One region of the Lelliottia sp. CFBP8978 genome, then DNA from elsewhere that is predicted to be linked to it. Evidence: predicted binding sites of a transcription regulator. Region 1 holds the regulator's gene; each other region holds the start of a gene.
What was found. The regulator PhoB, encoded in region 1, activates phosphate uptake and scavenging genes when phosphate is short. The targets are predictions, from matches to a motif close to CTGTCATAAAACTGNCNNAT.

Region 1 (10,577 bases):
TATTCCCGTCCAGCCCCACTTCATCGCCATAGTAAATACAGGGCACACCCGGCCAGGTAAAGAGCCAGGTTACCGCCAGCGGCAGACGCGCCACGTCTTTGCCTAACAGCGATTTAAAACGCGCGGTATCGTGGCTGTCGAGCTGGTTAAACATTCGCAACTGCTGCTGATGCGAAAGGCTGGCGCGATAGTTGTCCATCCACGCCATACAGGTTTCTGCGTCGATCTGTTGCGGATCGTAAGAGATATCGGTATTGGCGAGGAATCCCCAAATCGGGAACGTAAATCCGCGATAGTTCATCGCCGCATCTTCGGCGTCGGCCTGCAGCCACTGGCGCGCATCGCCAAAATGCTCGCCAAACACAAAGGCATCTGGCTGAGCCGCTTTGGCTGCCTGCGTGATCCCGGCAACATGCTGAAGATTGTTGCGCGCGCCGCCCGCTTCACCCAGCATATGCACCACATCCAGACGCCAGCCATCCATATTCCACGGCGCTTTTAGCCAGTGGCGAACGATACTGTCCTCTGCGCCGTAGATCTCTTCCACAAGCGTCGGCGACTGGAAATCCAGCTTCGGCAGACTGGCGTAGCCGAGCCAGTCCAGCGCGCGCCCTTCCTCGTTAAAACTGTACCAGTCGCGCTGCGCGGACTCCGGGTTATGACACGCTCCGCCGGTCGCGCGATTATGGCGATCAAACCAGGCATGTGAATCACCGCTATGGTTAAACACGCCGTCCAGAATCAGACGCATCCCTTCCCGACGCGTATTCTCCCGCAGCCGCAGCAAGGCGTCGTCTCCGCCAAATTGCTCATCGACGTGGCGATAATCTTCCGTGTCATATTTATGCACGCTCGGCGCTTTAAACACGGGATTGAGATACAGCGCCGTGACGCCCAGCTTTTTCAGATACGGCAGTTTTTCGCTGATACCATCGAGATCGCCCCCGTAAAACGTTGAACCACCGGCCTGGGCGGTCAGCGGCTCATCCCACGCTTTACGGATAATGTCATGCCCCGCCGCGTGGTGATAATAGACTGAATCCTGCTGTGCGGTTCGTCGCTGGCTGCGGGCAAAGCGATCGGGGAAAATTTGATAAAAGATCTGCTCATTCACCCACTGCGGGCCATTGTCCGGGTAATCGACGGCAAACTGCTCAAGGCGCGCAGGTGGAAAACGGCTGAATCCCTGCGGGGTAAACCACAGCTGGCGGTTATTCCACAGCAGCTTAAAGCTGTAGCGGCGACGCGGTTGCCCCTGCGACAGGTCGATTGTCGCCCGCCAGGCGGTGACGCCAGGCTGCGGCTGACTGCGCTGTTTATGCATGGGCAGCGTCGTTTCTTCGTTATCGATCTCTGCGCGTAGTGTGACGCGCTGGGGCTGATTTTCTCCACTCAGCCACAGCGTAATCAAGAGATTGTCTTTGTTTTGCTTAACAAATGGGGCAACCGGAAGGTGCCAGGCGTTCAACATCACGTATCCCCTTTGATGAAATTGAGGCCACCTTGCCACAGCGTAGTGGAGGATCACTCATCATGAAAAGGTTTATTGGGGGAGGAGGACGAGGGAGGAGTCGTTTTGCCCGGCAGCATGATGCGTGCCGGGCAAGCATTCACATTACTGCGCTTCGGCTAACTGGCGCTCGCGGCGGCGTTTAAACACCCAGCCAATCAGCAGCACGGCCACCCAGCCGAGTCCCACGTACAGTGAGATTCGGGTATCCGGATGATAGCCAATCAGACCGATGATAAAGACCAGGAAAATCAACCCGACTACGGTGGTTGCTATACCTCCTGGCACCTTAAACTTCAGCGCTTTGACCTCTTCTGGCGGCAGACGGCGGCGGAACGCAATCTGCGACAGCAGAATCATGATCCACACCCACACGGTGGCAAAGGTCGCCAGCGAGGCGATCACCAGGAAGACATTTTCCGGCATGATGTAGTTCAGATACACCGAGAACAGCAGCGCAATGGTCATCACCAGAACGGTCACCCACGGCGTGCCGCGACGAGACGTTTTGGCGAACACTTTCGGCGCGCTGCCCTGCTCTGCCATACCGTGCAGCATACGCCCCACGCCAAATACGTCGCTGTTAATGGCGGATAAAGAGGCTGTCAGAACCACAAAGTTCAGAATGCTGGCAGCAAAGGCAATGCCCAAATGCTGAAAGGTGAGCACGAATGGGCTACCGTTCGTCCCGACCTGATTCCATGGATAGATCGACATAATCACAAACAGCGTGCCGACATAGAAGACCAGAATGCGCAGCGGTACAGAGTTAATCGCGCGCGGAATGGACTTCTCAGGGTCTTTCGCTTCACCTGCGGTGATACCGATAATCTCAATACCGCCGTAGGCAAACATCACCATTTGCAGCGACATCACCATGCCGAGCCAGCCGTTGCTGAAGAACCCGCCGTTGCTCCACAGATTATGGATGCCGGTCGGCTGACCGCCGTTGCCAATTCCCCAGATAATGATGCCAAAGCCCGCCACAATCATGATGATGATCGTCGCCACTTTGAAGAAGGAGAACCAGAACTCCAGCTCACCAAAGACTCTCACGCTCATCAGGTTGACGGCACAAATGATCAGCACCACGCTCAGCACCCAAATCCAGTGCGGTACGAGAGGGAACCAGACGCCCATATAGATGCCAAACGCGGTTACGTCGGCGATGGCTACGATCAGGATTTCGAAGCAGTACGTCCAGCCGGTAATGTACCCCGCCAGCGGACCTAAGTTTTCCTGCGCATAGCGCGAGAAAGAGCTGGCTGACGGATTGTGTACCGACATTTCGCCCAGCGCGCGCATGATGATGTAGGCCGCAACGCCGCCAATAATGTAGGCCAGCAGGACGCTTGGCCCCGCCATTTTAATGGCATCTGCCGAGCCATAAAAAAGACCGGTCCCGATTGCCGAACCCAGGGCCATAAAACGAATATGGCGGGTGCTGAGTCCACGTTTTAGTTTGTTAGTGCTTTCCATTTAAGTCTTGCCATTTAACTCAAAAAAACAAAAAACCACGGGGCCTTAAGCCCCGTGGTTAAACAATTTGTATTTGATTAATGCGCGTTTGATGCGACCTGACGCCCTGCTGCCCGGTCCCAGATAATCGCCAGAACCATTGCAACAACGGTTGGCATCAACCAGGCCAGACCCTGTTCTGACAGCGGCAGACGCTGCGTCCAGGCTGGCAGCATTTCACCAAATGCCGATGCTTTAATCCCGTCAAGGATACCAAAAAGCAGGCTGATAAACATGGTCGGAGCGATAATTCGTGAGGAATTATTCCACCACGGACGGGTGAAGCTCAGCACCACCAGCACAATACACGGCGGATAAATGGCTGTCAGAACCGGAATAGAGAACTGAATCAGGTGGCTCAGCCCCAGGTTCGATACCGCCATAGAGAAGCCGCCGAGGATAAACACCAGCGTGCGATAGGAGAGCGGAACGTACTGAGCGAAGAACTCTGCGCAGGCACAGGTCAGGCCAACCGCCGTCACCAGGCACGCCAGGAAAATCAGCACCGCCAGCAGGAAGCTGCCCGCGCCGCCAAAGGTGTGCTGGACGTAAGCATGCAGAATGGCAGCACCGTTGGCATTCTGGTCAACCAGCGTTGCGCTATCGGAACCCAGACGGAACAGCGCCAGGTAAAGCAACGTCAGACCCACGCCCGCCATCAGGCCAGCCCAGATGGTATAACGGGTCAGCAGACGAGCTTCCGTCACGCCACGCGAGCGCGCAGCATTCACAATCACGATACCAAACACCATCGCGCCTAAGGTATCCATGGTCAGATAGCCGTTCACGAAGCCGTTGGAGAACGCCGCATTTTTATAGGCATCCATCGCATTGCTAATCGGACCGGCAGGCCAGATGATGGCCGCAATGGCAAGGGCGATCAGCGCAACAATTTTCATCGGCGCCAGGAAATTACCCACCGTATCCAGCAGTTTGCCCGGATAGAGAGAAACCAGAATCACCAGCGCGAAGTAAACGATGCTGTAGATCAGCAGCGGCAGCGCGCCGTCGCCGGTCAGTGGCGCAATCCCGACTTCAAAGGAAACGGTAGCCGTACGCGGGGTCGCAAACAGAGGCCCGACCGCCAGATAACAGACGGTAGCCAGCAGCACACCTGCCACTTTGCCAATGGGGGTGCTCAGGCTGTCGACACCGCCGCCGACTTTTGCCAGTGCCACCACGGTCAGCACCGGTAGCCCCACAGCCGTAATCAGGAAGCCAATCGCAGCAGTCCAGACATGTTCACCTGCCTGCAAGCCAACCATTGGAGGAAAAATGATGTTACCTGCGCCGACGAACAGCGCAAAAGTCATAAAGCCCAGCGCGATGATGTCACGCGATTTTAAGTGATGGGTCATAGAACCTTACTGCCTGTGGATGTGGTGTTGAAAACGTTGAGATTTTCGCCATCCCAAATGGGACGATACAGCGGAAAATTGACTCAATTTCAGCGGGATATGCTCCCGTCCTGGCGTGGCGAAGAATAGTTTTTCGATTTACCACGCAAATACAGTCGGTATGACAGTATATGGGGCGCAATTTAAACGCTTATAACGTTTAAAGGCAAGGAGGGATCTTAAAACCAGAACAATATGCCAGCATGAAAATTCAGACCAGAACAATCCTCTAAGTATAAGAAAAACTCATGGCTAATCATGCGAACAAAAAAGCAACAACCGTATAAAATTCACCCGCGTTTCGCTTGACTGCAAAGCAAACAGGCCAGCAAAGGCTGGCCTGTGGAAAGTTAAACTGACACCGTCGCTATCAGAGACTTTTTTTGGCAATTAATCGTTGCGGGATAACAAAACTGAAACGCGTGCCCTGACCCGGCGTACTTTGAATATCGAGACGACTTTCGTGATGATGAACGGCATGCTTCACAATCGCCAGCCCCAGACCGCTACCGCCCGTCTGGCGTGAACGGGCTTTATCTACGCGATAAAATCGTTCTGTCAGACGAGGAATGTGTTCAGGGCCAATGCCCGGCCCGTTATCCTCGACGCTAAATTCCGCTCCCGTCGGAACGGCCTGCCAGCGCACCACGATGTGCGTCCCTTCCGGCGTATGGTTAACGGCGTTGTAGACCAGGTTTGAGATCGCGCTGCGCAGTTCATCTTCGCTGCCAAGCACTTTCAGGCCATTGTCCACCTCGAACGTGAATTCATGCTTTTTATGGCTCAACGTCTGAGCTTCACGCTCAACGACCCGTAGCATCATCGGCACGTCAATGGTTTCATTCAGGGCCAGCGTCGGCGCGGCCTCAATTTTCGACAGGGTAAGCAACTGCTTCACCAGCCCTTCCATGCGATGGGTCTGCTCGCGCATGGTATGCAACGCTTTATCACGCGGCGCGCCTTCCAGCGTCTGCTCCTGCATCATCTCCAGATACCCCTGAAGCACGGTCAGCGGGGTACGCAACTCATGGCTGACATTGGCAAAGAAGTTCCGTCTTGCCCCTTCAAGCTGGTGCATTTGGGTAACGTCCCGCGCCACCATCAGCCACTGCTTATCGCTGTAAGGCATGACGCGGATCTCAAGATGACGGCTATTGTTCAGTATCAGATTATGGGGGCGAGTAAAGTCACGCTTTTTCAAATAATGCGTGAATTCAGGGTAACGCAGAAGGTTAAGGATATTTTGCCCGTTGTCGTCCGGCCAGCGAAGCCCAAGCAGCTGTTGTGCCAGTCCATTACACCAGAAAATGGTCCCTTCTTCGGTGGTCAGAATCACCGCATCCGGCAGTGATTCCGCCCCGCTACGAAAGCGTTTAATCAGGCTTCCAAGCTCACGACGGCGCTTTTTATTACGCATCTGCATCTGATGCAAGCCGTACAGCAACGGCTCCCAGCTGCCGCTTCCGGGCGGCGGTGTCATACTGCGATCAACCCACAGCCACCAGGAAAGACGCAGTAAATTCCAGAAATGCCAGATCAGTAGCCCGGTCACTGCCGCCAGTAAAAACCACGGCAGATAACCAAAAACAGCCCCCAAAATGAAGGCCGGGATACAGCTTAAAATCAGTTCAAAAACGAGCCTTTTCCATGACAGACGTTCCAGCACGCGTCACACTCCTGTCATTGTTCAGAAACGGGTCGAAAAACGATAACCCGTGCCGCGAACCGTTTGCACCATGCGATCGTGGCCGCTGTGTTCCAGCGCTTTGCGCAAGCGGCGAATATGCACATCTACCGTCCGGTCTTCGACATAGACGTTGGTTCCCCAGACGTTATTCAGCAGCTGCTCGCGGCTGTACACGCGTTCCGGGTGAGTCATAAAGAAGTGCAACAGTTTAAATTCGGTCGGTCCCATATCGAGAGGATTTTCGCCCGTCATCACGCGATGTGACGTCGGGTCAAGGCTCAGGCCCTGCATTTCGATCACCTCTTCCACCGCCATCGGTGAAATACGGCGCATGACGGCTTTAATACGCGCCACCAGTTCTTTCGGTGAGAAAGGCTTGGTGATGTAATCATCTGCCCCCGTTTCCAGACCGCGAACGCGATCCTCTTCTTCACCACGGGCGGTCAACATGACAACCGGGATATCGCGGGTCATCGCCTCACGCTTAATGTGCTTGATAAATTGCAGTCCGGATCCGCCTGGCAACATCCAGTCCAGCAAAATCAAATCGGGCCAGGGTTCGTTCAGTTGATTCACCGCGCTGTCATAATCTTCGGCTTCAACCGGCTGGAAACCATTTTGTTCCAGCACGAAGCACACCATTTCGCGAATCGGAGCTTCATCTTCTACGACCAGAATACGTCTCGCCATACTTTGCCCTGTCTGATTAAGGTATGAGTGGGTAATGCGGCGTCATTATGCGTCAGATTTATGACAGATTTATGAAAAACATTACCACCATCAATGGCAAACTGTTGTTTTATTACAGCAGTTAATTTCTGCCTCTCCACGTCCATACGTCCAAAATCATTCAACTTGTCTCAAAGCGGCAAGTCCCGGGGTAGTGATTGCCGGTCTGAGCCTGAGACTCGAATGAACAGAAGCAGCCAACGCAGAGGCAGCGTGATGGATGAAGTGTATAATCCACTCCATCTTTTTTTGCCATGGAACTGTTATGCGCATACTCCACACCTCGGACTGGCATCTGGGTCAAAACTTTTACAGTAAAAGTCGCGCTGCCGAACACGAAGCGTTTCTGAACTGGCTGCTGGAAACGGCGCAGTCTCAGCAGGTGGATACGATTATCGTTGCCGGAGATATTTTCGATACCGGATCGCCGCCGAGTTATGCGCGAGAACTCTATAACCGCTTCGTGGTCAATTTACAGCAAACCGGCTGCCATCTGGTGATCGTCGCGGGCAACCATGACTCGGTTGCCACGCTCAATGAGTCCCGCGACATTCTTGCCTTTCTGAATACCACTGTAGTGGCAAATGCCGGACATGCACCGCAAATCCTCAAAAAACGCGATGGCACGCCGGGGGCGGTGCTATGCCCCATCCCGTTCCTGCGCCCGCGCGATATCGTCCAGAGCCAGGCTGGCCTGTCAGGCGGCGAAAAGCAGCAGGTCCTGCTGCAGGCCATCACCGACTATTATCACCAACAGTACACGGATGCCTGCGCCCTGCGCGGTGACGCCGCTCTGCCAGTCATCGCTACCGGCCATCTGACCACCGTAGGCGCCAGCAAAAGTGACGCCGTGCGCGATATCTATATTGGTACGCTGGATGCTTTTCCGGCGCAAAATTTCCCGCCTGCCGACTACATCGCCCTCGGCCATATTCACCGCGCGCAAATCATTGGCGGCTGCGAACACATTCGCTACTGCGGCTCACCGATCTCCTTAAGCTTTGATGAGACCGGAAAGGCAAAAAGCGTCCATCTGGTGAGTTTTACCGACGGCAAACTCAGCGCAGTAGAGACGCTGAACGTGCCCGTCACCCAGCCTCTGGCGGTATTAAAAGGGGATCTGGCGAGCCTCTCACAGCAGCTTGAACAGTGGCGTGATGTGCAACAAACGCCTCCTGTCTGGCTGGATATCGAAATCACGACCGATGGCTATCTCCACGATATGCAGCGCAAGATTCAGGCGCTGACGGAAGATCTGCCGGTGGAAGTATTGCTGGTACGCCGCAGCCGGGAACAGCGCGAGAAAATTCTTCTCAGCGCACAACGAGAAACCCTGAGCGAGCTGAAAGTCGAAGAGGTGTTTGAACGCCGGCTGGCGCAAGAGGAGATCGACGACGCTCAACGTACCCGACTCAACGAACTGTTTACCGATACGTTGCACGCGCTCACTCACGAGGAAGAAAACGCATGAAAATTCTCAGCTTGCGTCTCAAAAACCTCAACTCCCTGAAGGGTGAATGGAAAATCGACTTTACCGCTGAACCGTTCGCCAGCAATGGACTCTTTGCCATTACAGGGGCTACTGGCGCGGGGAAAACCACTCTGCTCGATGCGATTTGCCTGGCGCTTTATCACGAGACGCCGCGGCTGGAGAAAGTCTCGCAGGCCCAAAATGACTTAATGACGCGCGACACCGCCGAGTGTCTGGCGGAAGTGGAATTCGAAGTAAAAGGCATCGCTTATCGCGCATTCTGGAGCCAGAATCGCGCGCGGAATCAGCCAGACGGAAATCTACAGGCGCCCCGTGTGGAACTAGCTCGCTGCGAAGATGGCAAGATTCTCGCCGACAAGGTGACCGACAAACTTGAGCAGACCGCCGCGCTGACCGGGCTGGATTACGGCCGCTTTACCCGTTCCATGCTACTTTCTCAGGGACAATTTGCGGCGTTTTTAAACGCCAAACCCAAAGAACGCGCCGAGCTGCTGGAAGAGCTGACCGGTACAGAGATCTACGGCCAAATTTCCGCCATGGTGTTTGAGAAACATAAAGCCGCGCGCAGTGAGCTTGAGATGCGCGAGGCGCAGGCCGCAGGCGTCGTCTTGCTGGGTGAAGAGCAGCAACAGCAGTTGCAGCAAAGTTTGCAGGCACTTACTGACGAAGAAAAAAGAGATCTGGCGGAGCAGCAACATCGGCAGGCCCAGCACCAGTGGCTGGTACGCCACGAGGAGCTGACCCGCGAGCAACAGCGCGCGCAGGCCGCTCATCAGCAAGCCTTGCAGGCGCAGGTGGATGCACAATCAGAGCTGGAAAAATGGCAGCGGGCGCAACCTGCACTCGCGCTGAGGCCGCTGTGGGACCGACAACAGGAACACGCGGCAACGCTCACCCGCACTCAACACCAGATAGCTGAAGTAAACACTCGCTTACAGGACCGCAAGGCGCAGCGAACGCGGATCCGCAACGGCGCGGTACGCCACCTCGGGCAGTTACAAACGCAGCATAAACAGCTGGCGGTCTGGCTGGAAGAACACAGCCGGTTTGGGCTCTGGAGTCAGCATATCGCTGGCTGGCGCGCACTGTTTTCCCAGCAGCAGCGCGATAAAATACAGTCCGCGACGCTGGTTAAACGTCTGACTGAACTCCAGCAAAAACAGGCCGCGCTGCCGGTGAGCACGCTGACCTTATCCGCTGAAGAAGCGTCGGCGGAGATGGAACGTCAGGTACAGTTGCGCCCGATGCTCCAGCGCCTGGCAACGCTGCATGCCCGCTATCAGCCGCTGCAAAAACGCCTTGCACACACTCACGATGCGCAGCAAAAAAGCCAGGTTACGCAGGCCAGCCTCGAACAAACGCTCGCTGCCCGTCGCCAACAGTACAAAGAGAAAAATCAGCACTATCTCGATCTCAACACTCTGTGCGTACAGGAAGAACAGATAAAGAAACTGGAGGCTTATCGCGCAGACCTGGAGGCAGGAAAGCCTTGTCCGCTGTGCGGTTCGACCGAGCATCCTGCCGTTGAACAGTATCAGGCGCTGGAGTTATCCGCCAACCAGCGCCGCCGCGACGCGTTACACAAAGAGGTGAAACAGCTCGAAGAAGAGGGTTTGCTGCTGCGCGGACAACTTCAGGCGCTGGTTGAGCAACGCCAGCGTGAAGCCGCAGAGGCGCAGACGCTCGTTCAGGAAGAGCAAGCGCTCACGGCAGAGTGGCAGGAGGTATGCGCCTCGTTAACCATCAGCCTGAACATTCAGGAAGATATTACGTCCTGGCTGAACGAGCAGGAGCAATATGAGCGCCAGCTTTATCAGCTGAGCCAGCGCCTGACGTTACAGAGTCAGCTCGCCGATGTGGAGCAGCAGGCGCAACAGATTCAGCAGCAAATGGCGTCACAACATCAGCTATTAGTGCATACGTTGGCTGAAATGACACTGACGCCCCCCGCGGAGGGAGAAGAGTCCACCTGGCTTACACAGCGTGAGTCCGAGTCAAATGACTGGCAGTCCAGACAGAAACAGCTTGCGGCTGTTCAGGAGCAAGTCAACGCCCTGACGCCGCTGCTGGATACCCTTCCGCCGTCGACTGACGATACCGCTGACGAGCCTGTTCCCGCCGACTGGCGCGATATTCACAACGCGTGTATTTCGCTGCAAAGCCAGCTCGCCACCCTGCAACAACAGGAAAAAAGCGACAGTGAAAGACTCACGCAGCTACAAACCCAGTTCGCCACCGCTCTGA
Region 2 (10,577 bases), 1.5 Mb from region 1:
ACAACGAAAATTATGGCAAGCCATTTTTAAACGCCCCTGGATCCGCCGCACAAACTCTGATGTCACCTTGCTACAATCTGCACAAATATCTTATCTGGATAAGAGAACCGCTAAGACGGACGTTCTTGCCTCCCGACGGGCATAGACGCTGTTATCTAAGACTTTTTTTGCCTCTTACCGGCGTTCAAACTGCCCTAAAAATGTCCAGTTGTTCAATTATTGCAATGCATGAGTTAGAACAATTTGCGAAAAGTTATGCTGAAATGAACGTAACGGCCAGAGCATCATAATGAAATAACAATACTTATTGTCACCTACGCCGAACCTATTAAGTCGACTGTGTCCATTTGCTGTTATGCACCAAAATAATGAAATTTGTATGACTCTGCTTCAAAAGAAAGCAATCAAAACGTTTCGATAAAAATAAAACAAATGGCTGAGGGAAAATACAGAATATATACCAACGGAGCGACACATGTTCAAAGGGATAAATATTGACCAATTTTCAATATCCTGAACTTATCCGTAATTGGGGCGACATCATTGAGTGCCTGCTTTAACTCTGTGACGGGTTCATCTAGGGCTTCGTCGGCCAGCTCAAAGACACCCCAGTGAATGGGAAAAGCGAGGGGCATCCCCATTTGCTGCCAGAGCGCAACGGCAGATTGCGGATCCATATGGTGGGCAGACATGAACCATCGTGGTGCATACGCTCCGACGGGTAACGTCGCTGCATCAATCTTGCCGAGTCGTTCAGGAATGGTTACCAGCTCAGGTGAATATCCGGTATCGCCACTGAACCAAAAACGCCGGTTTGTACCTTCAATCACCCAACCGCACCACAGCGAACGGTTGCGATTCCAGAATGTGCGCATACTCCAGTGCTGGGCTGGAACGGCGGTTAGCGAAAGACCATTAAAAACAAAACGTTGCCACCAGTCGAGTTCAACGATATTGATTGCACCGCGACGACGAAACCAGTCCCCCAGGCCTAAAGGGGCAAAAATAGTCAGATCCGGAAAGCGGCGCAGGAGACGGCGAACAGTCGCATCGTCAAGATGATCGTAGTGGTTATGAGAAATGACTACAGCATCAATGATCGGAAGGCGATCGACGGAGATGGGCGGCGGCGTTTTGCGCTCCGGCCCCGCAAAGGAGAGCGGTGAAGCACGCCGGGAAAAAACAGGATCGGTGAGGAGATAGCGGCCGTTCAACCGGAGCAGTACACTCGCATGTCCGAGCCACCACACTCCATCTTCAGATAATTCATTCAGTTCAACCGGTTGCCACCATTGACGAATGAAGTTTTCATAACCCAGCACAGGCGGTTTGGGCAATCCCGCTGCCTTGCGCTCTTTACGCCAGCGCTCCACGTCACCCGGCTGATGGCCCACAGAATGGGTATTGCGAAATCCGTTTGGCGTATGGTGCTGCAGGGAGGGGTCATACCAGGGATTCTTCCAGACCACAGCCACCTCCCCTTTTTAGCGAATCAGCGTTCAGCCACCAGACGAATAAAATCATCGTCTTCTTCTTTCACCTCTTGCTCAGGCGCTTTTGGGGCGATTTTCTCTTCTGGTTCGTTAGCTTCGCACAGGCGGCGAAGCAACGCATTCTGGCGTTTCTGCTGATCAAGCAACGCTTCCAGCAGCTCGATTTGCTCATCCGTGCGGGAACTGGCGCGGTTCACAAAGAACCATAAAACCAGACCAATCACCATCACGATAACGGAAATCGCCAGTGAGGCTATGTTCAATAACCCCGTATTCATTAACTCACCCATTTTACCACCTCAATGAAAACGCCATTTTACCACTGACGCCGTTGAAGGTAATCATCTGTTAGAGAAATGGATCATCATTACCAGGGGATAAACTGATTTATTGCACAAATGCCGCTAAAAAATTGTACATCCTGATCGCACAGAACGTTGATCGTCTGCGTCCAGAGAACGACACATGCGATCAGCACAGCAATCAGAATTACCCAGCGAATTTTTTTCACTCCACACTCCGTCTCATGACCCGATATCTCCAGGTTATCACGGTTACCTTAAACAAGGGCTAACTGTACATTCATCAGATTTTTTTCGGAATCATGCACTTGTTTCAGCAGGTAAAACTATTACGATGAATGACATTATTAGCAATAAAAATTGAGGCAATGATGCGATTATTCATCAGAATAATTATTGCTCTGGCCCTTGTGTGGACAGGATTACTTTTGTCGGGATACGGCGTGCTTGTGGGAAGCAAAGAGAATGCGGCTGGACTGGGCATTCAGTGTAAATATCTTACTGCCAGCGGGACCAGCACAGCGCAATATTTGCACACTGACAGCGGTTTTATAGGACTATCTAACTGCCCGCTGCTGCGCAAAAGCCAGATGATCGTGGACAACGGATAATCAGAAAATGATTATCGCAGAACGAAAAACGCCGCACAGAATGCGGCGTTTTTCGTTCAAAGCATTAACGCTTAGAACGGGTACTCATTATAGCCCATCTGTTCTGATATTTTGCGCGCGGCGGTATGCAGCATCTCAACATACTCATGCAGATGTTCTTCCGAGAAACGCAGCGTTGGGAACGAAATACTCAGGCCCGCAATGACCACACCAAAACGGTCAAACACCGGGACACCGATGCAGCGCAACCCTTCTTCCTGCTCCTGATTATCTTCGCCGTAACCCTGTTCACGGACTTTATCCAGTACGGTCAATAATTCATCGGTGCTGGTAATAGTACGTTCGGTACTGCGCTTATATTCAACGCCTTCGAGGATCTCTTTTACTTCCTCGCGATCGCGCCATGCCAGCAGAACTTTACCGATTGCGGTGCTGTAGAGCGGGTTGCGGCGACCAATGCGCGAATACATGCGCAAATTGTACATGGAGTCGATCTTGTGGATGTAGACAATGCTGTCCTCATCCAGCGCCCCCAGATGGACGGTCTCTTTCGTCAAACGAGAAAGCTCGCGCATCTGGATATCCGCACTGCGGATAAGATCAACATTTTGCAGCGCACGCGCGCCAAGCTCGAACAGCTTCAGCGTGAGAGAATACTTCTCAGACTCGCCTTCCTGTGCGACATAGCCCAGGGACTTCATGGTTTGCAGAAAGCGATAAACGGTGCTTTTCGACATCATCACACGCTGCGACAACTCTGTAATACCAATTTCGCGCTCTTCACCAAGCGCCTGTAAGATGCCAAACACCTTCAGCACGGAAGAAACAGAATCTGGCTGCTTATCCAAATCTGCGATTGCCATTTATCACCTCATTGCGAGTGTTTTATAAAAATCAGAACCGGTTTTTATTATAAATTCGTGGGCGTCATGCTGCAATCAATCTGCGTTTACTTCGTTACAAATCTGCGACATAAAACCGATATAACAATGCTAAAATAATCAATCTGATAATAATATCACTCTGAGTGTTTCATTTCCCATGGAAAAAAATCCCTCTGACGGCTTGCCGTTACCTCAGCGGTACGGCGCGATTGCGACCATCATTATTGGTATTTCGATGGCGGTACTGGATGGTGCGATTGCAAACGTTGCTCTGCCCACCATCGCAAGCGATCTGCACGCCTCCCCTGCCAGCTCGATTTGGGTGGTAAACGCGTATCAGATTGCCATTGTGGTCTCTCTCCTCTCATTCTCATTTCTCGGCGATATGTTCGGCTACCGTCGAGTTTACCAGTGTGGACTCGTTGTCTTTACCCTGACCTCTCTTTTTTGCGCTCTTTCTGACTCTCTGCATACGCTGACAATCGCACGTATCGCCCAGGGGTTTGGCGGCGCCGCGCTGATGAGTGTCAACACGGCGCTGATACGATTGATTTATCCGCAGCGCCAGCTCGGGCGAGGAATGGGGATCAACTCGTTCATCGTTGCAGTCTCCTCGGCCGCAGGCCCGACCATTGCGGCCGCTATTCTTTCCGTCGCATCCTGGCAATGGCTGTTTCTGATAAACGTACCGCTGGGCATTGTCGCCCTGCTTTTTGCGCTACGCTTTCTTCCGGCAAACGGCGCGAAGAACACCATGCCGCGTTTTGATCTGCCCAGCGCAGTGATGAACGCGCTGACGTTCGGCCTGCTGATCACCGCGCTGAGCGGCTTCGCCCAGGGACAATCACTGTCACTGATTGCCGCAGAAATTGTCGCTATGCTGGTTATTGGTTTCTTCTTTGTCCGCCGACAGCTGACTTTGCCAGTGCCGCTGCTGCCGGTAGATCTGCTGCGGATCCCACTCTTTTCACTCTCTATCGGCACCTCGATTTGCTCATTTTGCGCCCAGATGCTGGCGATGGTTTCGCTGCCCTTCTTCTTGCAAACGGTGATTGGGCGCACCGAAGTCGAAACCGGCCTTCTGCTGACGCCCTGGCCACTGGCGACGATGGTCATGGCACCGCTGGCGGGCTACCTTATCGAACGAGTACACGCGGGATTGCTGGGTGCGCTCGGACTGGTGGTGATGGCGACGGGTTTATTTGCGCTGGCGCTGCTGCCTTCCTCGCCGACAGATATAGATATTATCTGGCGAATGGTGCTCTGCGGGGCCGGTTTTGGCCTGTTCCAGTCACCCAATAATCACACGATTATTACCGCAGCGCCGCGCCATCGCAGCGGTGGTGCGAGCGGTATGCTGGGGACAGCGCGTCTGTTGGGGCAAAGCTCCGGTGCAGCACTGGTTGCCCTGATGTTCAACCTTGCCGGACAAAATGGCACCCATCTGGCGCTATTCACAGCCGGATCGCTCGCCACCCTCGCTGCCATTATCAGTGGATTACGCGTCACGCAGCCTCGTTCGCAGGCATAAAAAAAGCCGGGTGGCAGCGATGCTCAACCCGGCTTTTCTTCGTACTGCTCGTTACTTAATATATTCCCCACTACGCAGCGCTTCGATACGTTTATCCAGCGGCGGGTGAGTCATAAACAGTTCGCTCAATGATTTTGATTTCCCGTTGATACAAAATGCCATCATGCTGGTCGCTTCCTGCGGCTCATAACTGGTTTTGAGACGCTGCAAAGCGGCAATCATTTTTTCACGACCCACCAGTTTTGCAGAACCCGCGTCCGCATGGAATTCACGGTGACGAGAGAACCACATGGTAATAATGCTCGCCAGAATACCAAACACCAGTTCGAGTACCGTCGCGACAGCAAAATAGATCAATGGGTTGCCGTTACTCTCTTCGCCTTCATCGCGGTTTCCGCCCATAAATCCTGCGGCAATCTGCGCCAGAATACGCGAAATAAAGATCACAAAGGTGTTCACCACCCCCTGAATCAGGGTCATGGTCACCATGTCACCGTTAGCGATATGGCTGATTTCATGGGCGATGACGGCTTCCGCTTCATCACGGCTCATGTTTTGCAGCAGACCCGTACTCACCGCAACCAGCGACGCATCGCGGCGCGCACCTGTGGCAAAGGCGTTAATATCAGGGGCATGATAAATCGCGACCTGAGGCATGGCGATACCCGCCTGACGCGACTGTTGCGCCACAGTGTTCATCAGCCACTGTTCCATATCATTTCGTGGCTGTTCGATAACTTCACCACCTACCGACTTCAGGGCCATCCATTTTGACATCAGCAGAGAGACGAATGACCCGCCAAAACCAAACAGCAGCGCCATAATCAGCAGGCCTTGAACGCTGCTCGATTGGATCCCTGTCAGGCTTAGCACGAGCCCGAATACCACCATCACTGCCAGGTTGGTGACCAGGAAGAGCGCGATTCGCATCATAATTTTCTTTTAACCTCTGTTTAACAAAACGCACTATGCGATTACCCACATCGTATGGGTATTCTGGCTATTTTCAAGGATTCGAGATGTGTAAGTCACCAGAAAGACACAACTTTACATTGCTTGTGGGCTTACTGACGGGAGGATGCAGAACTTAAAAAAACAGGCACAATTTCTTGTGCCTGTTGAGGAGTTATTTCGCCGGAGTGGGCTGTAAAGCGGGTTTATTTTTTTCCTGCTTTGCCAGGTCAAGCGCGATATGTACCGTCTCGTCCAGATACGGATCGGGCTCCTGATAATCCTTCGGCAAATCTTCCAGTTTTTTCAGCATCGGCTTGCCTTCACGTTTGAGACGATCGTTGATCCGTGCCAGACGCGTTGCGTCATCTTCCTCGTTCTCTTTCTCACGCTGAGCAAAGTTTAACGAAGCGATGTTCCGTTTTTCTTTCAGGGCATTGAAACGAGCAATGTCCTTCATGATGTACTGGAACTCTGGATCTTTGGCGATACGTTCATTATGTGCTTTCAGCAGTTCCGGACCGAACTGGGTCATGTCGCCAGATTTCACGAAGGTGGCAGCATTGATGCTATCCCACGGCAACGCGTTATCTTCAAACTTCTCACCCGTTTCGGTCTCTTCGGTACCGGTCGGCATCATGATGTCCGGTGTCACGCCTTTACGTTGCGTACTGCCACCATTCACGCGGTAGAACTTCTGAATGGTGTACTGAACCGATCCCAGCGCAGGCCATTCAGGACGCAGCATCTGGTCGTAAATGCGGTTCAGAGAACGATATTGCTGTACTGTTCCTTTACCGAAAGTGGGTTCGCCCACGATCAGCGCGCGACCATAGTCCTGCATCGCAGCAGCAAAGATTTCAGATGCCGAAGCACTGAAGCGATCCACCAGTACCACCAGCGGGCCTTTGTAGTAGACCACACCGTCGGTATCGGCATCTTCGCGCACTTTGCCGTTGTTATCACGAACCTGAACGACCGGGCCAGACGGAATAAACAGACCAGACAGCGAAACCGCTTCCGTCAGTGCTCCGCCACCGTTGGTACGCAGATCGATGATCACACTGCTAACATTCTGCTTTTCAAGCTTCTGCAGCTGCACTTTCACATCGTCGGTCAGACCGACATAGAAGCCAGGGATGTCCAGCACGCCGACTTTTTCTTTGCCAACGGTCTTCACTGACATTTTCACCGCGCGATCCTCAAGACGGATACGCTCGCGAGTCAGAGTGACGATACGGGTTTTCGTGCCTTTGCCAGCCGGCAAGATTTCAAGACGAACCTTGCTACCTTTCGGGCCTTTGATTTGCGCAACGACGTCATCCAGACGCCAGCCAATCACATCCACCATGTTTTGGCCTGTCTGGCCAACACCGACGATACGATCGCCCACGCTGATAGCTTTGCTTTTTGATGCCGGACCGCCTGCCACCATGGAATTGATGACCGTATAGTCTTCATCCATTTGCAACACTGCACCAATACCTTCCAGAGAGAGACTCATTTCAGTATTGAACTGCTCGGTGTTACGCGGGGAAAGGTAGTTGGTATGCGGGTCGATTTCGTGGGCAAACGCCGTCATGGCGAGTGAGAACACGTCTTCGCTGTTGGTCTGAGCCAAACGACGAATCGCCGATTTATAACGTCGGGTCAGCGTTTCGCGGATCTCTTTCTCATCTTTACCGGTGAGTTTGAGGCTCAGCTCATCGAATTTTACTTTGCCGTCCCACAGCGCATTCAGCTCGGCTTCGTCTTTCGGCCAGGGGGCTTTGCTGCGATCCAGATTAAAGTTGTCATTGCCGGTGAAGTCCATAGGACGTTCCAGCACTTTCAGCGCGTATTGATAGCGCTCAAAACGACGTTTCTGCGAAAGATTGTACAGATCGTAGAACAGATCCAGTTTACCGCTGCGCAGCTCATCGCCCACATCGGTTTTACGCTTTGCGAACTGCTCGATGTCGCTCGCAAGCAATACGTTATGACTGTAATCCAGCAGGTTCAGATAACGATCGAAAATTTTGGCCGAAAAGGCCTGATCGAGATCGAACTGACGATAATGAGAACGGGTGAAGCGCGAGGTTACGCGCTCACTCACCGTTGCATGCTGAGTCTCTTCCTTTAATACCGGAATTTGATCAGCACGCGTAATATCGTCCACAGCGAAAGCATGGCCTGTTATAACAAACAGGCCAGCCAGCGCGGTGATCCTAAAAAGAGTGTTCATGCCAGGCTTGGCCTCCGTTTCAGAACACCAGGTGTTCTGCGCGTACAATCATTGACATGCCAGAAGTCAGCTGCACACGAACGCCATCTTTGGTGATTTCGAGTACGGTGGCGTCCATCGCATTGTTACCCGCTTTCACCTTCAGAGCCTGACCGACGCTCAGCGCGTTGATGTCAGAAACCGGAGTGAGACGCGGCTCTTCACGAGGCGCGCGCTGGGCTTTAGCGGCTGGCTTATCAGCACGCGGCTTACGCTCGCTCGTTTCGCTGCGACGTGGAGCAGGACGCGGTTTACGCTCGCGACGAGGCGCGTCTTCCTGACCATTTGCCGCTGCTGCTTCGCGTTTTTTCGCCTGCTGTTCAGCACGCTGTGCCTGAACGCGTGCTTTGGCTTCTTCAAGCTGCTTACGCGCATGCTCAACGTGTTGCTCGTCCAGCTCACCGCAAGGATTGCCGTCGAGATCGACACGGGTAGCGCCCAGCTTGATACCGTAAAGGTAACGCCAGCTTGAAGTATAAAGACGTAATGCGGAGCGCAGCTGAGTTTTGCTGAGATTCATCTCACCCTCAACGCGCGCTACCAGATCCTGAAAAATACCAATTTTCAGGGGGCGAGCTTCGCCTTCAGCGCTGAAACACTGTGGGAAACGCTCTGCCAGAAAGGCGATAACTTCTTTACTACTATTCAACTTAGGTTGATTTTCCATGAAATTTCCTGATTACAACGGACGTTGCCAACAAGCGCAGGCATGAACAGGCGTCATTATAATGACGCCATCAGTAATTGCTACGTTATCCGTTGATTATCCTGCGACGCTCGCAAAGAATTTTTGATAATCGGTCGCATTTAAGACGTTTTCGAGATGAGAGACCAGCTCGCGGAGGCCCTGCTCATCCTCGGCGCTAAAGCGATCAAACACCGTGCTGTCGATATCCAGTACGCCAATAATCTGATTTTTGACGGTCAGCGGCAGCACAATTTCGGAATTACTCGCGGAATCGCACGCAATATGACCATCGAAGGCATGCACATCTGCAACGCGCTGTACCTGATTTTGAGCAACGGCAGTACCGCACACACCGCGGCCAACCGGGATTCGCACGCAAGCAAGCTTACCCTGGAATGGCCCCAGCACCAGCGTATCCCCTTCCAGCAGATAGAAACCCGCCCAGTTAACATCAGACAAACGCTCAAACAGCAGCGCGCTGGTATTAGCCAGCGTGGCTAAAAAACTGGTTTCACCTGTCATCAATGCCTGGAAATCGCGGTTCAAATCCGCGTAGAATTCTGTTTTGTTCATTAATCAATCACTTGGTTGTCGTACAAAAAATAGAGCATAGCCTATTAAAATAAACATTAAATGCGCTCATTCTCAAGATGAATCCCGAGATGAGTTAATATAACGTTAATTAATCCTTTAATGCGCGACTCATGGCACTCAATACTTCAAAAATTACGCCGGCAAAAAAGATCACTATCCACTCGGTGAGCGATGCGCTACCTCGTGCACATTATCAGCGTTGCCCACAGTGCGATACGCTTTTTATGCTGCCTAAGATGAAATCGCATCAGAGTGCATATTGCCCACGCTGTGACGCAAAAATCCGCGACGGGCGAGACTGGTCGTTGACCCGGCTGGCGGCGATGGCTGTCACCATGATTCTGCTGATGCCTTTTGCCTGGAGCGAACCGCTGCTTAAGCTCTATCTGCTGGGGGTTCGTATCGACGTCAACCTGCTGCAGGGGATCTGGCAGATGACCCGACAGGGCGATCCGCTGACAGGCGCGATGGTGCTGTTTTGCACCGTGGGCGCCCCGACGGTGCTGGTGGCAGCCATTGCCTATCTCTGGTTCGGTAATATTCTGGGGATGAATCTCCGGCCGGTGCTGCTTATGCTGGAAAAACTCAAAGAGTGGGTGATGCTGGATATCTATCTGGTGGGGATTGGCGTCGCCTCGATCAAAGTTCAGGACTATGCTTTTTTGCAGCCGGGCGTCGGCCTGATTTCGTTTATCGCGCTCGTTTTGCTGAGCATCCTGACGTTGATTCACCTGAATGTGGAACAGCTCTGGGAGCGCTTTTATCCGCAGCGCCCGGCGACCCGGCCGGATCCCAATCTTAGAGCGTGCCTTGGCTGTCATTTTACCGGGTTGCCTGATGCGCGAGGCCGCTGTCCACGCTGTCATATTCCCCTGCGTTTGCGGCGCAATCATAGCCTGCAAAAGTGCTGGGCAGCGCTGATTGCCTCAGTGGTGTTCCTTCTGCCCGCCAACTTGCTGCCGATCTCCGTTATTTATGTCAACGGCGCGCGGCAGGAAGATACCATTATGTCGGGCATTGTTTCGCTGGCCAGCAGTAACCTCGCGGTGGCCGGCGTCGTGTTTATTGCCAGTATTCTGGTGCCCTTTACTAAAGTTATTGTGATGTTTACCTTGCTCATCAGTATCCAGTTCAAATGTGAGCAAGGGTTACGCACCCGGATGCTGCTGCTCCGTTTTGTGACGTGGATTGGCCGCTGGTCAATGTTGGATCTGTTTGTCATTTCGTTGACGATGTCGCTGATTAATCGCGATCAGCTAC
Region 3 (10,577 bases), 1.3 Mb from region 1:
CATGCCACATCACTTTTTTCGGTACACAACCGACGTTAACGCAGGTGCCGCCCAGCTCTTTGGCTTCAATCAGCGCACATTTTTGGCCGTACATGGCTGCACGGTTAATAGAGGCGATGCCGCCGCTGCCGCCACCGATGGCGATGTAGTCATAATGCTTGCTCATAGCTTCTTCCTTAATCGTTAATTGCCGCGATTGTATACCTGAAATCAATTGGTTCCACCAATGACTGCGATTACTCAGGCACGATCCAACTGACGGTCGCGTGGCCATGACCACTCGGTACCAGCGTTTTGTGCAGCCATGGCAGCACGTTGTTCATCTGTGCTTCGAGTTTCCACGGCGGGTTAATTACAATCATGCCAGAGGCGGTCATGCCGCGCTGATCGCTGTCCGGGCGCACCGCCAGTTCGATCTGCATGATTTTGCGAATACCGGTGGCTTCCAGCTCTTTGATCATGCGTTTAATTTGCGCACGCAGAACCACCGGATACCACAGCGCGTAAGTGCCGGTGGCGAAGCGCTTGTAGCCTTCGTTGATGCCGGTCACGACGGCCTGATAGTCGGTTTTGATTTCATATGGCGGGTCGATCAGCACCAGGCCGCGACGGGAAACCGGCGGCAATTTAGCTTTAAGCTGCTGATAACCGTCTGATTTTTCCACGCGTGCGCGCTCATCTTTCTGAAATTCAGAACGCAGCAGCGGGAAATCGCTCGGGTGCAGTTCGGTTAACTGCAGGCTGTCCTGTTCGCGCAGCAGCTGGCGAGCAATCAGCGGAGAACCCGGGTAGTAGCGCAACTGGCCGCTGCGGTTGAAGTGCTGTACCACGCTGATGTAAGGCTCCAGTTCAGCAGGAAGATCGTCCTGTTGCCAGATACGGGCGATGCCTTCGAGATATTCGCCGGTACGCTCAGCGTGCTGGCTGCTTAACTGATAGCGGCCGGCGCCCGCGTGGGTGTCCAGATAGAGAAACGGCTTATCTTTCTCTTTCAGAGACTCAATAATCAGGCTCTGAACGGTGTGTTTGAGGACATCGGCGTGGTTGCCCGCGTGGAAGCTGTGGCGATAACTGAGCATGGGTAAACGTGTTCCAGTAGTGAAGCGTAGGCCAGGATCGCTGTGTGCGGTCCGGCAAAAAAAAGCGTATCGACACAGTATACAGAAAAGTCCCCGCCGCCGCGAAAGCGCAACGCCTGGGATTGAAATTCACTACACTTATCCCCATTACTGGAACAATATGCCCAGCGCCGGATGCGCGCTACATTCACCTTATTCAACAGGACAGCGCTTATGACCAATCCATTACTGACGCCTTTCTCCTTGCCGCCGTTTTCTAAAATACTTCCTGAACACGTGGTCCCGGCTGTTACTCAGTCGCTGGATAACTGTCGCGAAGCGGTTGAGCGTGTGGTTGCACAGGGCGCGCCGTACACATGGGAAAATCTGTGTCAGCAACTGGCTGAAGTGGATGACGTGCTCGGCCGTATTTTTTCGCCGGTGAGCCACCTGAATTCGGTGAAAAACAGTCCTGAACTGCGCGAAGCCTATGAACAAACCCTGCCGCTGCTCTCCGAGTACAGCACCTGGGTCGGCCAACACGAAGGGCTGTACAACGCCTATCGCGATCTGCGCGACGGCGAAAACTACGCAAAACTGGATACTGCGCAGAAGAAAGCGGTGGATAACGCGCTGCGTGATTTCGAGCTGTCAGGGATCGGCCTGCCAAAAGAGAAGCAGCAGCGCTACGGCGAAATCGCTGCCCGTCTCTCGGAGCTCGGCAATCAGTACAGCAACAACGTGCTCGACGCGACGATGGGCTGGTCAAAACTGATCACCGATGAGTCCGAACTGGCCGGTATGCCAGAAAGTGCGCTGGCGGCTGCCAAAGCGCAGGCCGAAGCGAAAGAACAAGAGGGCTGGCTGCTGACGCTGGATATCCCAAGCTATCTGCCGGTGATGACGTACTGCGACAACCAGGCGCTGCGCGAAGAGATGTATCGTGCTTACAGCACTCGCGCATCTGACCAGGGACCGAATGCCGGCAAATGGGATAACAGCCCGGTCATGGCGGAAATCCTCGCGCTGCGTCATGAGCTGGCACAGTTGCTCGGTTTTGACAGCTATGCTGATAAATCGCTCGCCACCAAAATGGCCGAGAATCCGCAGCAGGTGCTTGATTTCTTAACCGATCTGGCAAAACGCGCCCGTCCGCAGGGCGAAAAAGAGCTGGCCGAGCTGCGTGCCTTCGCGAAAGCAGAATGTGGCGTCGACGACCTGCAGCCGTGGGATATCGCTTACTACAGCGAAAAACAGAAACAGCATCTTTACAGCATCAGCGACGAACAGCTTCGCCCATATTTCCCTGAAAACAAAGCCGTTAACGGCCTGTTCGAAGTGGTGAAACGCATTTATGGCATCACTGCCAAAGAGCGTCACGATGTGGACGTGTGGCATCCGGAAGTGCGCTTCTTCGAGCTGTATGATGAGAAAAACGAGCTGCGCGGCAGTTTCTATCTGGACCTGTATGCGCGTGAAAACAAACGCGGCGGTGCGTGGATGGACGACTGTGTCGGCCAGATGCGCAAAGCCGATGGCTCGCTGCAAAAGCCTGTCGCTTACCTGACCTGTAACTTCAACCGCCCGGTGAACGGCAAACCGGCGCTGTTTACACATGACGAAGTGATCACCCTGTTCCACGAGTTTGGCCACGGTCTGCATCATATGCTGACGCGTATCGAAGCGGCGGGCGTCTCCGGGATCAGCGGTGTGCCGTGGGATGCGGTGGAGCTGCCGAGCCAGTTTATGGAAAACTGGTGCTGGGAGCCGGACGCGCTGGCGTTTATCTCCGGTCACTATGAAACCGGCGAGCCGCTGCCGAAGGCGTTGCTGGATAAAATGCTGGCAGCGAAAAACTATCAGGCAGCGATGTTTATCCTGCGTCAGCTGGAGTTTGGTCTGTTCGATTTCCGCCTGCATGCGGAGTTTAGTCCGGAGCAGGGGGCGAAAATTCTTGAAACGCTGGCCGAGATCAAGAAGCAGGTTGCGCTCATCCCTGGGCCGTCCTGGGGACGCTTCCCGCATGCCTTTAGCCACATCTTCGCCGGCGGTTATGCGGCGGGTTACTACAGCTACCTGTGGGCCGACGTGCTGGCAGCAGATGCCTTCTCTCGCTTCGAAGAGGAAGGGATCTTTAACCGTGATACGGGCCAGTCGTTCCTCGATAACATCCTGACGCGCGGCGGTTCTGAAGAGCCGATGGAGCTGTTCAAACGCTTCCGTGGCCGCGAGCCGCAGCTGGATGCGATGCTTGAGCATTACGGCATCAAGGGCTGAAGCGTACGTGAAAATCTGTTTAGTAGATGAGTCAGGCGCCGGAGACGGCGCCTTATCTGTTCTTGCGGCCCGTTGGGCGCTGGAACACGATGCCGATAACCCGATGGCGCTGGTGATGACGACAACGCATCTTGAGCTGCGCAAACGTGATGAGCCAAAGCTTGGCGGTATCTATGTCGATTTTGTCGGTGGCGCGATGGCCCATCGGCGTAAATTTGGCGGTGGCCGCGGTGAAGCCGTCGCGAAGGCGGTCGGCGTGAAGGGCAGTTATCTGCCGGATGTGGTGGATGCCACGGCTGGTCTTGGTCGGGATGCGTTTGTGCTGGCGTCAGTAGGTTGCCGCGTGCGGATGCTGGAGCGTAATCCGGTGGTCGCCGCGCTCCTTGACGATGGTCTGGCGCGTGGCTATGCCGATCCGGACATCGGACCATGGTTGCAGGCGCGTTTAACGCTGATCCACGCGTCAAGTCTGACGGCGCTGACGGATATCACACCCCGCCCGCAGGTGGTCTATCTCGATCCGATGTTCCCGCACAAGCAGAAGAGTGCGCTGGTGAAGAAGGAGATGCGGGTGTTTCAGTCGTTGGTGGGACCGGATTTAGACGCTGACGGATTACTGGAACCGGCGCGAAAGCTGGCGACAAAACGGGTAGTGGTGAAGCGCCCGGACTATGCACCGCCGCTGGCGGACGTCGCCACGACCAATGCGGTGGTTACGAAGGGGCATCGGTTTGATATTTATTCCGGGACGCCGGAATAGTGCGGTCTGGTCCCCTCACCCTAACCCTCTCCCCACAGGGGAGAGGGGATTGCACGGAGCCTGCTTTCCCCCTGGCCCCATAGGGGAGAGGGGATTGCACGGAGCCTGCTTTCCCCCTGGCCCCACAGGGGAGAGGGGATTGCACGGAGCCTGCTTTCCCCCTGGCCCCATAGGGGAGAGGGGATTGCACGGAGCCTGCTTTCCCCCTGGCCCCATAGGGGAGAGGGGATTGCACGGAGCCTGCTTTCCCCCTGGCCCCACAGGGGAGAGGGGATTGTACGGCGCCTGCTTTCCTCCTGGCCCCTTTGGGGAGAGGGGATTGCTCGGAGCCTTCTTTTTCCCCCTGGCCCCATAGGGGAGAGGGGATTGTACGGAGCCTTCTTTTTCCCCCTCGCCCCTTTGGGGAGAGGGCCGGGGTGAGGGGAAATTTACCGCTTACTCGTCTTCTTCATCACGCAGCGGCACAATCAACATATCAACGTGAACGGTGTTGATCAGCTGACGCGCTGAGGACATCAGTTTGCTCCAGAAATCCTGGTGATGGCCGCAAACGACCAGGTCCATGTCGTATTTCTTGATCGCATCAACCAGCACCTGACCCAAATCGCCGCTGCCGCTTAAGGTTTCGGTAATCGGGTAGCCTGCATTTGTAGAAAGCTCAGACAGCGCATGGTGAGTCTCTTCGGAGATACGTTTCTGCATATCGCCAAGATTGACGTCGATAAGACCGGTATAGAGATCGGAGTAATTCACATCAACGTGAATCAGAGAAACTTTCGCGTTGTATGGGCGTGCCATGGATACCGCTTTATCAACCAGCACTTTGCTCTCCGGGGAGAGGTCTACCGCGATGAGAATATGTTTGTAAGCCATAGTGTTACTCCTTCCTTAAGTTATCGATGACTATCGGTTAAGCCGTCGTCTTTCTGTCTTCATTACGGCTCAGTTCAACAAATTTATCAAGCTTTGGTGTTGATAACGATTAACCTTGTGGCAAAAAAATTAAGGGATCTCCTACACTATTTAATGAGCCGTTCGGATATGAAAACGTGAACCCGATCGACTTTCGTCATTCTTTCACTGAACTGTCTGTCAGGGCATTGGGGTGCGGTTGTCCAGAAGCCTTGCTTCGTGGGCGGACGCCGGGGAGGAAGTATGATTAGCACCGTCGCATTGTTTTGGGCGTTATGTGTGGTTTGCATAGTGAATATGGCGCGCTACTTCTCATCGTTACGCGCGCTATTAGTGGTACTTCGTGGTTGCGATCCGTTGCTTTATCAGTATGTGGATGGTGGTGGTTTCTTCACCTCGCATGGACAGCCCAGCAAACAGATGCGTCTGGTGTGGTATATCTACGCCCAGCGCTATCGCGATCATCATGACGACGAGTTTATTCGTCGTTGCGAGCGCCTTCGTCGTCAGTTCCTGTTAACCAGCGCCCTGTGCGGGCTGGTGGTCGTGAGTATGGTCGCATTAATGATTTGGCACTGAGGTGAGCAGGGGGCGGGGATAATACCCGCCATCCTGCCATCAGGGGGTCACCGTAAACCGGAGATCAGAAACAGTGTCGCGCAGTGAGAATACTTGCCCGCTATAGGCAATGTTGACCTCTCCGTCTTTTTCAACGTGGGCATCAGTAATGCTGCCCGTACCTTCAAGAAAAGGCGTCATCGTATTTAATTGCTTGATAATCTCCCTCTCTTTGCCAGGGATCTCTTTAGACAGATAATAACGGTATCGTGTTGACACCGTTGCGCCGCCACTGCTGTTCACGGTCATATAAAGCCAGACGTTATCAGAGAGCTTATAGGTTCTCTGGAGCTCATCGCTTTCGCGAGTATCAGGCGGATAATTGAGCCATAAAAGTGCTGTCACAAGAACAAGCAGTAAAAGCGTTACGAGTCGGTGTATCCATTTAATAACCATTATTCCTCATCTCATCCTTAAGTGGTTTACGCTTTCACTCAGAAGAATAGGCTGTTCACGACTCCAGATTCTGTACAAAAAAAGCTCAGATTATCCTTATGCTTTAGGTGTGTTGTGGAGGGTATTCAAGGCAAGAGCATAAAAAAAGCGGGTCAGTTTCCTGACCCGCTTTTTCATTTCTGCACGCTAATTAAATCAGCTTCAGTGAAATCCAGTACAGACCACCTGAAAGCAGAATCGACGCCGGGAGCGTAAAGACCCAGGCCATGAGAATGTTGGTGACGGTTTTACGCTGCAGACCGCCGCCATCAACAATCATGGTACCCGCTACGGACGAGGAGAGTACGTGAGTGGTGGACACCGGCATCCCGGTGTAGCTTGCCAGACCGATAGAGACGGCGGCTGTCATCTGCGCGGACATACCTTGCGCATACGTCATGCCTTTCTTACCGATCTTCTCACCGATGGTTGTCGCCACGCGGCGCCAGCCAATCATCGTACCGATACCTAACGCCAGTGCAACGGCCATGATGATCCAGATTGGCGCGTACTCAATGGTATTGAGCATATCGCCCTTCAGTTTCTTCAGCAGACGCTGGTCGTCGGAACTCACTTCTGGCAGCTTCGCGACTTTATCGGTCACATCAGAGATGCAAAGCATGATACGACGCAGCTGACCGCGCTGTTCGACACTGAGTTTCTCGTAGCTTTCGATATCGCCCAGCATGCCTTTAGCGCGTTCCAGCGCGTTAATCGCATTTGCCGGGTGGCAGTGGAACTCGCCTGGCGCAGTGGCCGCGCCAGCTTCCGGAGACGGAATCAACTGGTCAACGCCCGTCGCTTTCTTCAGAAGCTCAGGGTGCTGCTGGAAGTAAACTTCCACGTTATTGACGGCATCGCGGGTACGGGTAATTTCGTAGCCAGATGCATTCATGTTGACCACGAAGCCAGCTGGCGCCACACCAATCAATACCAGCATGACCAGGCCAATACCTTTCTGACCGTCGTTCGCGCCGTGAGAGAAGGCGACGCCGATAGCGGAAATGATCAGCGCAATACGGGTCCAGAATGGCGGCTTTTTCTTGCCGTCTTTCTTTTCACGCTCTGCCGGCGTCAGGTGAATACGGGCGCGTTTTTTGGTTCCGCTCCAGTAACGGCGCAGGATGAAAATCAATCCACCCGCAACGACCAGACCCACAATAGGAGAGATAATTAAGGAACCGAAAATCCCGATAACTTTTGGAATGTTCAGCGCATCAACCACAGACGTACCGGTCATCAGGGCGTTGGTTAACCCGATGCCAATAATCGCGCCGATCAGTGTATGAGAACTGGATGCAGGCAGACCGAAATACCAGGTACCGAGGTTCCAGATAATCGCGGCGAGCAGCATTGAAAACACCATAGCGAGGCCATGGCCTGAACTGACGTTCAGAAGGAGATCCGTCGGTAGCATATGCACGATGGCGTAGGCTACGCTTAGACCGCCGAGGAGAACACCAAAGAAGTTAAATACCGCCGCCATAACAACCGCAACTTGCGATCGCATTGCGCGAGTGTAGATAACCGTTGCTACTGCGTTCGCAGTGTCGTGGAAGCCATTGATAGCTTCGTAAAACAGTACAAATGCCAGAGCAAGCAATAGTAAAAGCCCGGTATGTAAATCCAGACCAGCAAACAAATGTAGCATAGGACGTTACGCCATTTTGGAGGACATGAACGCGGCGCATTATCCAGGACAAATGCGCAACGGGCAAAGTGAAATATAGCTTTTTTTTGATATAACCTCTGCTTTGTCGGCGTCTGGTAAAGAAATATATTTTATATTTCAAATAAATGACAGCTATATGGGATTTTTACGCTGGTGTGACCACATAGGAAACTTTACAATTCGCGCCGGTTAAACAAGAGGATTTATGACGTGGAAAGGTTTGATGCCGTAATTATTGGCGCCGGTGCGGCGGGAATGTTCTGTGCGGCAATGGCCGGACAGGCGGGTCGTCGCGTGCTGTTGCTGGATAATGGCAAGAAGCCTGGACGCAAGATCCTGATGTCTGGCGGGGGTCGCTGCAACTTTACTAACATGTATGTCGAACCCGCGGCCTATTTGAGCCAAAACCGGCATTTTTGCAAATCTGCCCTGGCGCGTTATACCCAGTGGGATTTTCTCGATCTGGTGAATAAACACGGAATTGCCTGGCACGAAAAAACGCTGGGTCAGCTCTTTTGCGATGAGTCCGCGCAGCAGATTGTCGATATGCTGGTGGCGGAGTGCGAAAAAGGCGGCGTGATAATGCGTCTGCGCACCGAAGTGCTGAATGTTGCCCGTGATGAGAGCGGCTATACGCTTGAACTGAACGGTGACACGGTGAGCGCAGACAAGCTGGTGATTGCCAGCGGTGGCCTGTCGATGCCAGGGCTGGGCGCGACGCCTTTTGGCTATAAGATTGCCGAACAGTTTGGCCTCAAGGTACTGCCAACCCGCGCAGGACTGGTGCCGTTCACTCTGCACAAACCGCTGCTGGAGCAACTTCAGACGCTTTCCGGCATCTCGGTGGCGTCTACCATTACCGCGGAAGACGGCACCGTTTTCCGCGAAAACCTGCTTTTTACCCATCGCGGCCTGTCTGGTCCGGCGGTATTACAAATCTCCAGCTACTGGCAGCCAGGCGAGTTTGTGACCGTCAATCTGCTACCCGATTGCGATCTGGCGAGTTTCCTGGATGAACAGCGCGCGGCACATCCGAATCAAAGCCTGAAAAACACGCTGGCGATGCAGTTGCCGAAGCGCCTGATTGAGTGTCTGCAACTGCTCGGGCAAATCCCGGATGTGACGCTGAAACAGCTCAACGTGCGCGATCAGCAGGCGTTGGTTGAGACGCTGACAAACTGGCGCGTACAGCCGAACGGCACCGAAGGCTATCGCACGGCGGAAGTGACGCTGGGCGGCGTGGATACCGACGAACTCTCGTCCCGTACCATGGAGGCGCGCAACGTGCCTGGGCTCTATTTTATTGGCGAAGTGATGGACGTCACCGGTTGGCTGGGCGGGTATAATTTCCAGTGGGCCTGGGCGAGCGCCTGGGCTTGCGCGCAGGCGCTGACAGAGTAAGCTAATTCGAGAAAACAGCCCGGAGGCATATCGGGCTGTTGCCCTGCTTTATAGGGATAATCCCGCTATTCTTCCTGCGATTAACAGGTATCCTTAGCGATCTGTTGTGCATCGTCAATTTTCGAATTCCCGGATATCACCTTACTATGCAAAAAATGTTAAGAATGCCACTGCTACTGGCATTGTTGTCATGTCTGATGATGACGCCTTTTCTCTCTCAGGCGGACGACAGCCCCTCGCAAACCGCTGCGGAACAGCCCGTAAAGGTTAACGTCAGCACGGCCTTGCCCGCGCTGCAAAAACGCCTGGACGCGCTCAAGCAGCAGGTTTCGTCCGTGAAAACGGACAAAAAATTCACCGCGCTGAATGACGATGCTCTCAAACTCGCCGAGGATGCCAATAAACTGGCGGTGCTCCTCGCACCCCAATTGACGCAGATTCAGGCCCAGCTTGACGTTTTAGGCCCGGCTCCCGCTCCTGGCACGGTGACTGAAACGGCGCAGGTGATAAATCAGCGTAAGCAGCTCAATAACAGCAAAAATTTGCTGACTACGCAGATCGAACAGATCAAAGCCATTGCCGTTAATGCTCAAAATCTGTCGACCCAAATCTATGGCTTGCGTCGTGATGCGCTTAAGACGCAGATAGCCCTGAATACCGGCAGTATTTTGGGTGAGAAATTCTGGTCACCGCTGATCTCCCCGAGCGAAGAAGATTCGCAGCGTTTTGATAATTTCGGCGCGCAGATTGGTAAGGCCTGGGATCAGGCATGGGAAGAGGACTGGTACATCGGCTCCGGATTCTATCTCCTGCTTGCGCTGGTTATTGGTCTGTTTGGGCGTAAAGCGCTGGATAAACCAATGAACTGGATACTGCCACGCTGGCTCCCTCAGGGGCGTTTTCGCCGCAGTTTCCTGGCCTGCTTCACCACGCTGAGTACCACGTTGACGCTGGGTATCAGTATGCAGTTGCTGTGCTATACCTTTACGCGTTTGCCGGATGCGACCCAGCTAGTGACGGAGTTTGCTGAACAGCTGGTGGAGCTCACCTATTTCTCGGCGGTGATTGCCGGACTGGGTATTGCGCTGCTGTCGAATAGCCATCCTTCCTGGCGTTTACCGGGCATAGCCGATCCGCTGGCGAAAACGCTCGCTTCGTTCCCGATTCTCCTTGCGGCGTTCATTTTTATTTTTGGCATTATCGAGCAGCTAAACTCACTGGTCGGGGCGAGCATTGCCGTCACGCTTTTCGGTAACGGACTGTCGGCTTTGCTGGTGGCTATTAATTGCCTGATTGCGCCTGTTCGCGTCAATCGCATGCGCCGTAAAATGCGTGCTGAAGGCGAGCAAACCGAGGCTCGCTCGACGATGGCGGGCCTTATCCATTTAATTATCAGCCTGACGGCGTTCGTCATTCTGCTTGCCCTGCTGATTGGCTATATTCC

Region 2: kdgR (DNA-binding transcriptional regulator KdgR) is a predicted target of PhoB. The motif match lies at 3,361-3,380, and genes of this name have one in related genera.
Region 3: pitA (inorganic phosphate transporter PitA) is a predicted target of PhoB. The motif match lies at 7,845-7,864, and genes of this name have one in related genera.

What each region holds. Positions count from the first base shown of each region.
Region 1 covers NZ_CM188253.1:1,001,530-1,012,106, reverse strand. The annotation lists gene malZ (maltodextrin glucosidase) at 1-1,471, opposite strand, end outside; gene proY (proline-specific permease ProY) at 1,616-2,989, opposite strand; gene brnQ (branched-chain amino acid transporter carrier protein BrnQ) at 3,067-4,386, opposite strand; gene phoR (phosphate regulon sensor histidine kinase PhoR) at 4,796-6,091, opposite strand; gene phoB (phosphate response regulator transcription factor PhoB) at 6,113-6,802, opposite strand; gene sbcD (exonuclease subunit SbcD) at 7,107-8,312, shown strand; gene sbcC (exonuclease subunit SbcC) at 8,309-10,577, shown strand, end outside.
Region 2 covers NZ_CM188253.1:2,537,163-2,547,739, forward strand. The annotation lists gene SOM82_RS12005 (MBL fold metallo-hydrolase) at 480-1,469, opposite strand; gene SOM82_RS12010 (YebO family protein) at 1,493-1,783, opposite strand; gene mgrB (PhoP/PhoQ regulatory lipoprotein MgrB) at 1,861-2,004, opposite strand; gene SOM82_RS12020 (YobH family protein) at 2,167-2,406, shown strand; gene kdgR (DNA-binding transcriptional regulator KdgR) at 2,478-3,269, opposite strand; gene SOM82_RS12030 (MFS transporter) at 3,448-4,821, shown strand; gene htpX (protease HtpX) at 4,873-5,754, opposite strand; gene prc (carboxy terminal-processing peptidase) at 5,948-7,996, opposite strand; gene proQ (RNA chaperone ProQ) at 8,016-8,702, opposite strand; gene msrC (free L-methionine (R)-S-oxide reductase MsrC) at 8,799-9,296, opposite strand; gene yebS (membrane integrity lipid transport subunit YebS) at 9,428-10,577, shown strand, end outside.
Region 3 covers NZ_CM188253.1:4,161,188-4,171,764, reverse strand. The annotation lists gene gorA (glutathione-disulfide reductase) at 1-166, opposite strand, end outside; gene SOM82_RS19650 (23S rRNA (adenine(2030)-N(6))-methyltransferase RlmJ) at 237-1,079, opposite strand; gene prlC (oligopeptidase A) at 1,293-3,335, shown strand; gene rsmJ (16S rRNA (guanine(1516)-N(2))-methyltransferase RsmJ) at 3,343-4,095, shown strand; gene uspA (universal stress protein UspA) at 4,531-4,968, opposite strand; gene uspB (universal stress protein UspB) at 5,251-5,586, shown strand; gene SOM82_RS19625 (hypothetical protein) at 5,626-6,021, opposite strand; gene pitA (inorganic phosphate transporter PitA) at 6,212-7,711, opposite strand; gene SOM82_RS19615 (BaiN/RdsA family NAD(P)/FAD-dependent oxidoreductase) at 7,943-9,133, shown strand; gene SOM82_RS19610 (DUF3772 domain-containing protein) at 9,280-10,577, shown strand, end outside.